DNA from 3 places in the Paenibacillus sp. FSL L8-0641 genome. Region 2 is predicted to be linked to each of the others. Evidence: riboswitches for the same ligand, from Rfam matches in the RefSeq annotation. Region 2 holds a riboswitch; each other region holds the start of a gene.
The links. A riboswitch is a leader RNA that binds a small molecule or an ion and turns the genes downstream of it on or off. The one in region 2 is predicted to bind glycine.

Region 1 (3,279 bases), 160 kb from region 2:
AAGAAAACGGCCAAAACGCTGTACGGCGACACGAGTGCCTCCTTTTGAACTTGGCTTTGCGTCCAATGTACTCATATTCAAATCCTCCTTGTAGGTAAGCATCACTACCTTTTCTTAAAATTCATACTAAATGACAGCGCTATCTTCATCAACGAAATGAAAACGTACTTTCGTCATGAACGTTGATGACAACATTTAAATTTAAATTATCCAGGAAGATATTATACCTGCATAATTCTTCTTAATATGACCTGTAGCTATAGAAATTAGTCGAAAAACCGCGCTGGATTATGTATGATTCCTATATGGGGACAACCCACTATATCAGAACAACACACGTAATTACGTTTTCAAAAAAAGACAAAAAAATAGCCGCTACGTCAAATCATAGCGACTATTTTATACAAAAATCGAGCAAACTAACGATGCTCTTATTCAATTAAAAATCAATATAAAATTCCGAATAACACGCTATTATTTCATGCTGCATTGCTCTATTTATTACTCCGAAATCAACTGCTCATACTGATCCGCCGACAGTAGTTTGCCCAATGATTCCTCCACATCTTTATCCATCTCTACTTCTACCATCCAACCTTTGTCATATGGAGATTCATTCACTAGCTCAGGTGTACCTTCCAGCGCTTCATTCACTTTTAATATGGTTCCCGTCACCGGAGCAAAAAGGTCGGATACCGTCTTCACCGATTCAATCGTACCGATCTCCGCTCCCTGCTCAATCGTTACTCCCGCCTCAGGTAATTCTACAAAAACAATATCACCCAGTTGGTGCTGTGCAAAGTCTGTAATACCAATCCGCACCGTTCCATTCTCTGTCCGCTGAACCCACTCATGTTCGTCTGTATACCAAAGTTGCTGCTTCACTTCACCCATTCTGTTCCCCTCACTTCCATATGAATAAAATCGCATTTGCTCACCTGTATTAGACAGGTTAAGATTATGACAATAAGAACACTCATGTCAATAATACTAACAAAAATACTTCATATCACCTCCTATAGCGCTCTATATAAAAATATAATAATTTATAACAAACGCTTACATATCCTTATTTATATATTAAATGTTTTTTCTATTGTTTTTGATGACATTTTTATTGACATTTTGAATGAATTTGCGTATTAATGGGTTATAGCAAATACTTTGGGAAACACCCGACAACTGCAAACGCGGATGAACGCAGAGGGAGAGACTGCCAAAAAGATTCGCATAGCTGTTGCCGCTTGTGAGACAGTTGTGCACGCGAATCGGATCAAGTTGTTATCTGCAAAGCCAGGTAATATACTGCTGATCCCGAAGGTAGCGCCGAAGGAGTAAGCCTGCATTGCAGGTGAATCTCTCAGGCAAAAGGACCTCTGCCGGACGCATCTCTGGAGAGCATTCGCTATTGGAGCGGATCACCCAAGAGGAAACCCGGTACATACCGGGGTAACTTTCTGGTATCAAGGACAGAGCTGAAAAAAGAGTATAGACTGCTGTCTATACGTTTTTTTCGGCCTGTCTTTTTTGTTTTGCCGATCACACCGGATAGGAGTGGAAACATGACTAATTTGCGAAAAACACCGCTATATTCGTCCTACGGGACGCAGTCTGGGGTTCGTTGTATTGACTTTGGCGGCTGGGAGCTCCCCGTTCAGTTTAGCGGTATCCAAAAGGAGCATGAGGCCGTCCGGCAACGTGCGGGTTTATTCGATGTATCGCATATGGGTGAGTTTTTGGTTGAAGGCAAAGAGGCCGAAGCTTTTCTACAAAGGGTGACCACGAATGATGTCAGCCAGTTGGAACCAGGTCAGGCACAATATTCACTCCTGTGTTACCCCGATGGAGGTGTAGTAGACGACCTGCTTATTTACTGCAAAGGACCGGAGCGCTACATGCTCGTTGTGAACGCCTCCAACATTGATAAGGATTGGGATTGGTTACTTCGTCATGTGCCTGCATCCGTTCACATGGAGAATGTGTCTGATGCAATAGCATTGCTGGCATTGCAGGGACCGGAAGCAGCACGTATTGCCGCAGCCGTGGCAGATACGGATATTACGAATCTGGCATCTTTCCACTTTCATGAGAACGTGCCATTGTTCGGAGCAAAAGCACTCGTCTCACGAACCGGATATACGGGCGAAGACGGTTTTGAATTTTATGTACCTGCTGCGGAAGCACCCGCCGTATGGGAGGGTTTGCTTCGTTCCGGTGAGTCGTATGGGCTGATTCCCGCTGGACTTGGTGCTCGGGATACACTACGCTTTGAGGCTCGGTTGCCGCTGTACGGACAGGAGCTATCTGCCACGATTTCACCACTTGAAGCCGGTCTAGGGTACTTCGTCAAGCTGAATAAAGGAGATTTTATCGGTAGAGAAGCACTGCAACGTCAGAAAGATCAAGGGATTCCTCGTAAATTGATCGGGCTGGAAATGATTGATCGCGGCATCCCACGCGCCCATTATCCGGTATTCGCAGAAGGACAACGCATCGGTGAGGTCACAACGGGGACTCAGTCGCCCACCTTGAAGCGTAATCTGGGCCTCGCCTTGGTGGACAGTCGTTTTAGTGCCCTCTCCACACCGCTGGAGGTTGAGATTCGTGGCAAACGCCTGCGTGCCGAGGTAGTGGCAGCACCCTTTTATAAACGCCCGCGCTAATCTTAAACTCTCTTCATTCCAATAAAGCAAACATGTCAGATATGAACTTCCGGGTTTTTCAGCTCACACTTTTTTATTAGCTAATTACGATTTAAAATTTTGCTTTTCGAAAGGAGCCAGAACCTATGAAGCAGCATCGTTATCTCCCTATGACTGAACAAGATCAAACCGAAATGCTGCGTGTGGTGGGTGTATCATCCATTGATGATTTATTCAGTGACATTCCAGAGGCCATTCGATATCAAGGGGAACTCCCTCTTTCTTCTCGACTCGATGAGAAAGCCTTAACCCGCCACTTGGCCGAGCTGGCTGGACACAACGCCAATACAGACACACATGCCAGCTTTCTTGGCGCAGGAATTTATGATCATCATATTCCGTCGGTCATCCAGCACATCACTTCACGCTCGGAATTCTATACAGCCTACACCCCCTATCAGCCGGAAGTAAGCCAAGGCGAGCTACAAGCCATTTTCGAATTTCAGTCGTATATTTGCGAATTGACGGGCATGGCTGTAGCTAATGCCAGCATGTACGACGGAGCGACTGCACTGGCGGAAGCGGGCTCACTGTCCGCCGCAGCTACCCGCCGTAAACAGCTTATCGTATCGAGGTC
Region 2 (3,279 bases):
GTACTCAAAAAATCAGTGTCATTCACGCAGGAAATGATGACCAGCGCGTCGACTCTTTTTCTTTTTAAATCTTCAAAAGCTTGAAGCTCTTTCTTTTTGTCTTCTCCCGAAGTATAAATAATGGTCTGGAATTCATATTGTCCGGCGATTTCTACAAAGCTGTCCAGAAAAGCAAGAACAATTTCATTAATCGTTGAAGTGATGATACCAATCTGAAGCGTCTGACCCTTGGATAGGGAAATGGCATTCCGATTAGGAACATAATCTAATTCCTGCATGATTTTCAAAATCTTAGCTCTTGTTTCATGACTGACATGGGGGGACTGATTTAATACTCTGGATACCGTAGCCTTGGAAAAGCCCGCCAGTTTTGCAATTTGATCAAGATTCGACATGGAGCTTCTCCTCACATAAGAAAAAAATACTTGACATGAAACGCGTTACAACAATTAGGATGCTTATGAGGGCATTACGTCTATTTTAAAGCATCTGTCAATGCATTTCAAAGGAGAACGGTTACCGTTAGGTATGGATTCACATTTGCAGCATTTGATGGGGTTACTTAGGCCAAAGTAAAAATCTTATATACGGAAAGAGGTCTTTATACCATGACGATGTATCGGCAGGTCCAGAAGGCGAGAAAGCAGCAGGAAACCTGATTGGTGGCGTGAAAAATCCGTATCTGCAGTCCTCCGACTGGGGATGGCAGATCGATCCGATCGGCCTGCGTGTTACACTGAATACGTTTTATGATCGCTATCAAAAGCCGCTGTTCATCGTGGAAAATGGCTTGGGTGCATATGATAAGGTGGAGGAAGATGGCTCTGTGCATGACACATATCGCATTGATTACTTGCGTCAGCATATTGCCCAAATGAAGGAAGCGATTGCCGACGGTGTTGATCTGATTGGTTACACCAGCTGGGGCCCTATCGACCTTGTGAGCATGTCTACTTCCGAAATGTCCAAGCGCTACGGATTTATTTACGTTGATCTGGATGATGACGGTAACGGAACGCTCAAACGCTCCAAAAAAGACTCTTTTAATTGGTATAAAAATGTGATAGCAACCAACGGTGAAGAATTGTAATTCCATATCATCTCGGGCGGGTATAGCAGGGGACATCCTAAGGATGCGATCTGCTGTACCCGCTTTTTTGATAGACTCAATAATAATATTTCAGAGGGCTTCACAAACTTTTCACTTGTAATAAGCTGAAAGTTTTCTGTATAATGAATAAAAATTTCATATGTCTGGTTGATGTTTGCGGGAGATGGAACGAAGGTTCCGACCGAAGGGGCAAAACTCTCAGGTGCTTAGGCTGTTTACAGCCACAAGCGGGGACCGTAAACGGACAGAACTCTGGAGAGACCCTTAATTGGGCGCCGAAGGTGCACCGCAGAGAACATCTGCTTAAACTCTCAGGCAAAAGGACAGAGACGCGAATAACCTGTGACAGGGAATACCCTAGGCTTTTTTATGAGCTATTAGAGGTAGAAACCTGCACAAGATGGTTGTATTTTTTCGTGCCTTTAACCTCTCCAGGAGTCGAATCAGCTGATTTGACTCTTTTTTGTTTTCTAATATGTTGGAGGAGCGGGTTGAAAATGAATTTGGTACATGTGTTAGAAACGATTGACAGCTGGATATGGGGAGCGCCGCTTCTTATTCTCGTGATGGGCACGGGGTTGTGGCTAACGATCCGCTTGAAGCTGCTTCAGGTTATTCGATTGCCTTTGGCGCTCAAGCTAATTGGTAAAGCGCCGGACGAAGGTAGCGGAGATGTAAGCAGCTTCGGTGCATTGAGTACGGCACTGGCAGCTACTGTAGGTACAGGAAGTATTGTTGGCGTGGCGACAGCGATCAAGCTGGGTGGGCCCGGTTCATTATTCTGGATGCTGGTTGCAGCTTTTTTCGGGATGGCAACCAAATATGCGGAAGGATTATTATCCGTTAAATACCGTGTTAAAGACCGGAACGGACAATTTTCGGGTGGTCCGATGTATTATATTGAAAACGGACTTGGCCGCCGTTTCAAGCCGCTGGCGATGTTGTTTGCCTTTTCTGGTGTTCTTGTAGCCCTATTTGGAATCGGTACTTTTCCGCAAGTAAAGGCTATCGTTTCTTCGACGGAAAGTAGCTTTGGAGTGCCAACGGTAGTTACAGCGATCATTATTTCCGTGTTAACTGCTGTTGTTACGATTGGAGGACTCAAAAGTATTGCCAAGGTATCCACAAAGATTGTTCCATTCATGTCGGGGCTCTATATCGTAGTTTGCTTAATTGTACTCATTAAGTTTGCAGGAGAGCTTCCTCATGCGATTGCTTTAGTATTACAAGGGGCCTTCTCGACCACATCTGCAACGGGTGGATTTGCCGGAGCGACGATTATGTTGGCGATGCGAAGTGGAGTTGCCAGAGGTATTTTTGCTAATGAAGCCGGTTTGGGAAGTGCGCCAATTGCAGCAGCTGCTGCTAAGACGAAATGGCCTGCAGAACAAGGGTTGATATCCATGACAGGCGTATTTATCGATACGATGATTATTTGTAATCTGACGGGATTTACGTTGCTGGTTACGGGAATATGGAGTGGAAATGACGATGGAGGTCTGATGACCCAGCATGCGTTTTCCAGTGCCTTTCCGGCTGGTGCAGAACTCGTGACGATTAGCCTTATTTTATTTGCATTCACAACGATACTGGGCTGGAATTACTACGGGGAACGTTGTGTTGAATATTTACTGGGTGTCAAATGGATTAAACCATACCGTTATTTGTTCATCGCACTTGTGGCAGGAGGTGCGTTCATCAAGTTGGAAGCCATTTGGCTGCTGGCAGATATCTTTAACGCAATGATGGCTTTCCCGAACCTGATTGCACTGCTTGGTTTGTCAGGCATTGTCGTTGCAGAAACCCGAATCTATATGGATTCTCTGAATTCTAGTAAGAAAAAGGGCATTCTTGCAGGTGCCAGTGTAGGGGCAGCTATTCAAGTAGAAGAAAAGGGACACACGGTTAATTCATAAATTCCAAAAGGGAGTGCCTTCAGCCATCACAGGCTTGAGGACACTCCCTTTTGAATGTTATAACGATGCACGCAAAATAGCTAAAATATCTTCTTGATTCAGCTTTTTATAATTACCGAAGCCTCCATATTCCATTTCACGGGCTGCAATGGTTGCGATTTTTTCCAATTGCTCATCATTAATATTGTAATCGGCCAGGGTGGAAGGGGCACCGAGACTTGTCCAGAATGCACTAAGACGGTCAATACCCTC
Region 3 (3,279 bases), 3.7 Mb from region 2:
CGCATTGTAACGGAAACGAACGCCAAAGTTGGCCGCCAGCCAATCGGAGCTTGTTAATCCTTGCATTGCCGGTGATGCAGCCTCTTCTGCAGTCATGCCTTTGGCCGGATTAGTATAAGCTCCACGACGGTAGCCATTCATAACCTCGGAGGAATCCCAACGGTTTTTGTTACGGTCCGCATTATAATGATCGGAGATGAAGAAGACGCTCCCTCCGTTATTCACGTATTGCAGCAGGGCAGCCTGCTCGGATGCCTTAAAGGCAACATTCGCTTCACCAATAATGAACACATCATATTGGCGCAGCTTGTCATAGGTTATGGCCTGCTCTCCATAAGTAAAAGGAATAGGACGATTTAATGGGTCTACCGTAAAGCCTACATTACGCAGTCCATTGGCAAAGTCGGAGAAGGCGCCTTCAATGACCCAATCTGCTGCACCAGCGGTCTGTGCGTGCGTATTATCGAACAGCACCTTTTTGCCTTTTCCATCCGGCAATGTAGTACCGGGTTGACCCGGGTTGCCAGGTTCAGGTTGACCCGGGTTGCCAGGTTCAGGTTCACCAGGTTCACCTGGTTCCCCCGGCTCGCTTCCGTTCACCAGTTCAACAGCGCTTGGGCTTTTCACTCCACCAAAATTATTGTAGGCGCCAAGTGTACCCGTCACACGAATTTTGCTGCCGATCAGCTCAGGATGGCCTGACAGTCCAAATTGCCCTCTGTACGCGGATGTCAGCTGTACATCCAATAGATTAGAAGTGCTACGTTCATTAGCCTGGTCAGCAATCAGTACGTTAAAATCATTCGCAAACGGAGAAGAAAAGTTAGCCGTTTTCGATCCGGTAGCATGTCCGACGATATAACCTTCTACCGTCACCGTACCTCCACTGCTTTGGCCCTGAAGTGCTTCGGCTACTGTCAATGCTCCCTCTGCCTTGACCTGACCGAACGGAACGAAGATCCCGATCAGCAGTGATGCGATCGCTGCTAGATGCAGCATCCCTTTTAAGCGTGAACCTGTGAACCGCAAGCCTTTTACCATACGTCAATATCCCTCCTATGATTTCCATAAATGTACTTGTCCTCTATCAGATTAGCCGCCAATCTTCTAATTCCTTCCTGATTTCATCCATAATTATGTAAACTTTAATCTTTTTTATTGGAAATGCACCTGTTTCAGGATTTTGCAAAATTCGATTCCAGTCGCTCCAAAGCGCAATATCTAGACGAACTAGGCCATTTCGATCTATATATTGTTCATTGGAAGTCGCTTATTGGATTTTTGCAAAATCCTCGTTTATGTAAAAATTGAACCCTGTGATTGACACCGAGCACGTCATACATTACGCTAAGAAAGACATGTAGAACGGTATACGCGAATGAAGATGACGGGAGAGTCTGTCCAGGAGGCTTACACTCTGGCGGCACCGAAGGAGCAAGACGCCAGCACCCGGCTGGCGGATAATCTCTCAGGTCCATGTATCGTCATCTGACGCAACTCTGGAGAGAGCGCAAGCCACCCAAGGGGTAAGGCGGTAAGAACACCGCACGAAACTCTCAGGTAACGAGGACAGAGATAAGGGAAACTTCCTTATCCTGTCCTTTTTTGTGCTCACATTGTGCGTCAGCATTAGGAACCGTCATAACCGCGCAAAGACGCGGAAATACCATATAGTATGGTATTAGAACATACAGGGGGCCACACCATGCGTTTCAAAGATGTATTTTCTATTATCGGCCCGGCCATGACCGGACCTTCCAGTTCACACACTGCAGGCGCGGTGCGACTCGCACGCGTTGCCCGGCACTGGCTCGGGGCGCAGCCTGACCGTGCCCGTATGACACTGTACGGCTCCTTTGCCGACACGTATAAAGGACACGGTACAGACCTCGCGCTCATCGCAGGGCTGCTTAATTACGATACGGACGATCACCGGATTCCCGATGCCGAGCAATGGGCCGAGCAAGCCGGGATGACCGTGGAATTCGCCGTCAGTGGACTCCCCGCTCCTCATCCGAACACCGTCCGTTTCGAGTTGTGGAAGGGCGAGGATCAGCGCACACTGCTGGGCTCCTCCATCGGCGGCGGCAGCATCCATGTCCAGCAACTCAACGAATTCCGGGTCAATCTGACCGGGGAGCTGCCTACGCTGGTGCTTCTCCACTCGGATAAGCCCGGTACATTGGGCGCAATAACTTCAGCGCTGGGCGCGGCCCACATTAACATTGCCTATATGCACGTAGATCGCAAAGGCCGGGATGGTGAAGCACTCACCGCCATTGAAACGGACAGTTCTGCTCCAGCTGAACTGATTGCGGAACTGCGTTCTTTACCTCATATGTATGAAATTAAGATGATTAATTTGAAAAAAGGAGCTGAATCCGATGCGGTTTAGCCATCTACATGAGATCAGCGCTTTATGCGCTGAAGAATCCACCACGATTGGCCGCTTGATGATTCAAGAGCAGGTACAAGAAACGAATACAACGGAGGAAGAAATCTTTCGACAAATGTCTGATTATTATGAAGTCATGAAGGAAGCCGTTCATCGCGGTCAGACACAAGACACCGTATCCCGCAGTGGATTGACGGGCGGCGACGGCAAGCGCCTGGCCGAGTATCTGCGGTCAGGGGAAACCTGCTCCGGTGATGCCTCTGCGCTCGCCATGGCTTATGCCCTCTCCGTGTCGGAGGTTAATGCATCCATGGGTCGCATTGTCGCCACTCCTACCGCAGGCTCATGTGGGGTTATCCCTGGTGTGTTCATCAGTGCGCAGGAACGGTTCGGCTGGGATGATGAGCATATGGTGAACGGCCTATTCGCCGCTGGAGCCATTGGCTACGTGATCGCCAACAACTCCTTCATTTCTGGCGCGGAGGGAGGCTGTCAGGCTGAGATTGGCTCAGCTATCGGGATGGCCGCTGGCGCTATGGTCGAGCTACGCGGTGGTACGCCTGAACAGGCTGTTCACGCCGCAGGCCTCGCTCTTAAGAACACGCTCGGCCTAATCTGCGACCCCGTCGCCGGACTCGTGGAGATTCCGTGCATCGTGCGCAACGGCCTGGGAGCCGTGACTGCGCTTGCCGCAGCGGACATGGCTTTGGCGGGTGTGCGCAGCGCTATTCCGTCTGACGAAGTCATTGACGTGATGCTTGAAGTCGGCAGCGCGATGCCGTCGAAGCACCGCGAGACCGCCAAAGGCGGCTTGGCTCAGACGCCGACTGGCAAGCGTTTGACCGAATCACTTACACGCAACGCATCAATCAAGAAGAATAAGT

Region 1: linked by a shared signal. The riboswitch ahead of gcvT (glycine cleavage system aminomethyltransferase GcvT) and the one ahead of MKY16_RS18935 (alanine/glycine:cation symporter family protein) in region 2 are both predicted to bind glycine.
Region 3: linked by a shared signal. The riboswitch ahead of sdaAB (L-serine ammonia-lyase, iron-sulfur-dependent subunit beta) and the one ahead of MKY16_RS18935 (alanine/glycine:cation symporter family protein) in region 2 are both predicted to bind glycine.

What each region holds. Positions count from the first base shown of each region.
Region 1 covers NZ_JBBOUW010000001.1:4,028,680-4,031,958, forward strand. The annotation lists gene MKY16_RS18175 (PTS mannitol transporter subunit IICB) at 1-75, opposite strand, end outside; gene gcvH (glycine cleavage system protein GcvH) at 502-894, opposite strand; glycine riboswitch at 1,287-1,386, shown strand; gene gcvT (glycine cleavage system aminomethyltransferase GcvT) at 1,563-2,663, shown strand; gene gcvPA (aminomethyl-transferring glycine dehydrogenase subunit GcvPA) at 2,789-3,279, shown strand, end outside.
Region 2 covers NZ_JBBOUW010000001.1:4,193,091-4,196,369, reverse strand. The annotation lists gene MKY16_RS18945 (LacI family DNA-binding transcriptional regulator) at 1-395, opposite strand, end outside; partial or broken gene MKY16_RS18940 (family 1 glycosylhydrolase) at 617-1,090, shown strand; glycine riboswitch at 1,259-1,335, shown strand; glycine riboswitch at 1,354-1,448, shown strand; gene MKY16_RS18935 (alanine/glycine:cation symporter family protein) at 1,609-3,027, shown strand; gene MKY16_RS18930 (iron-containing alcohol dehydrogenase) at 3,085-3,279, opposite strand, start outside.
Region 3 covers NZ_JBBOUW010000001.1:474,118-477,396, reverse strand. The annotation lists gene MKY16_RS02115 (DUF6359 domain-containing protein) at 1-1,041, opposite strand, end outside; glycine riboswitch at 1,379-1,494, shown strand; gene sdaAB (L-serine ammonia-lyase, iron-sulfur-dependent subunit beta) at 1,706-2,395, shown strand; gene sdaAA (L-serine ammonia-lyase, iron-sulfur-dependent, subunit alpha) at 2,385-3,279, shown strand, end outside.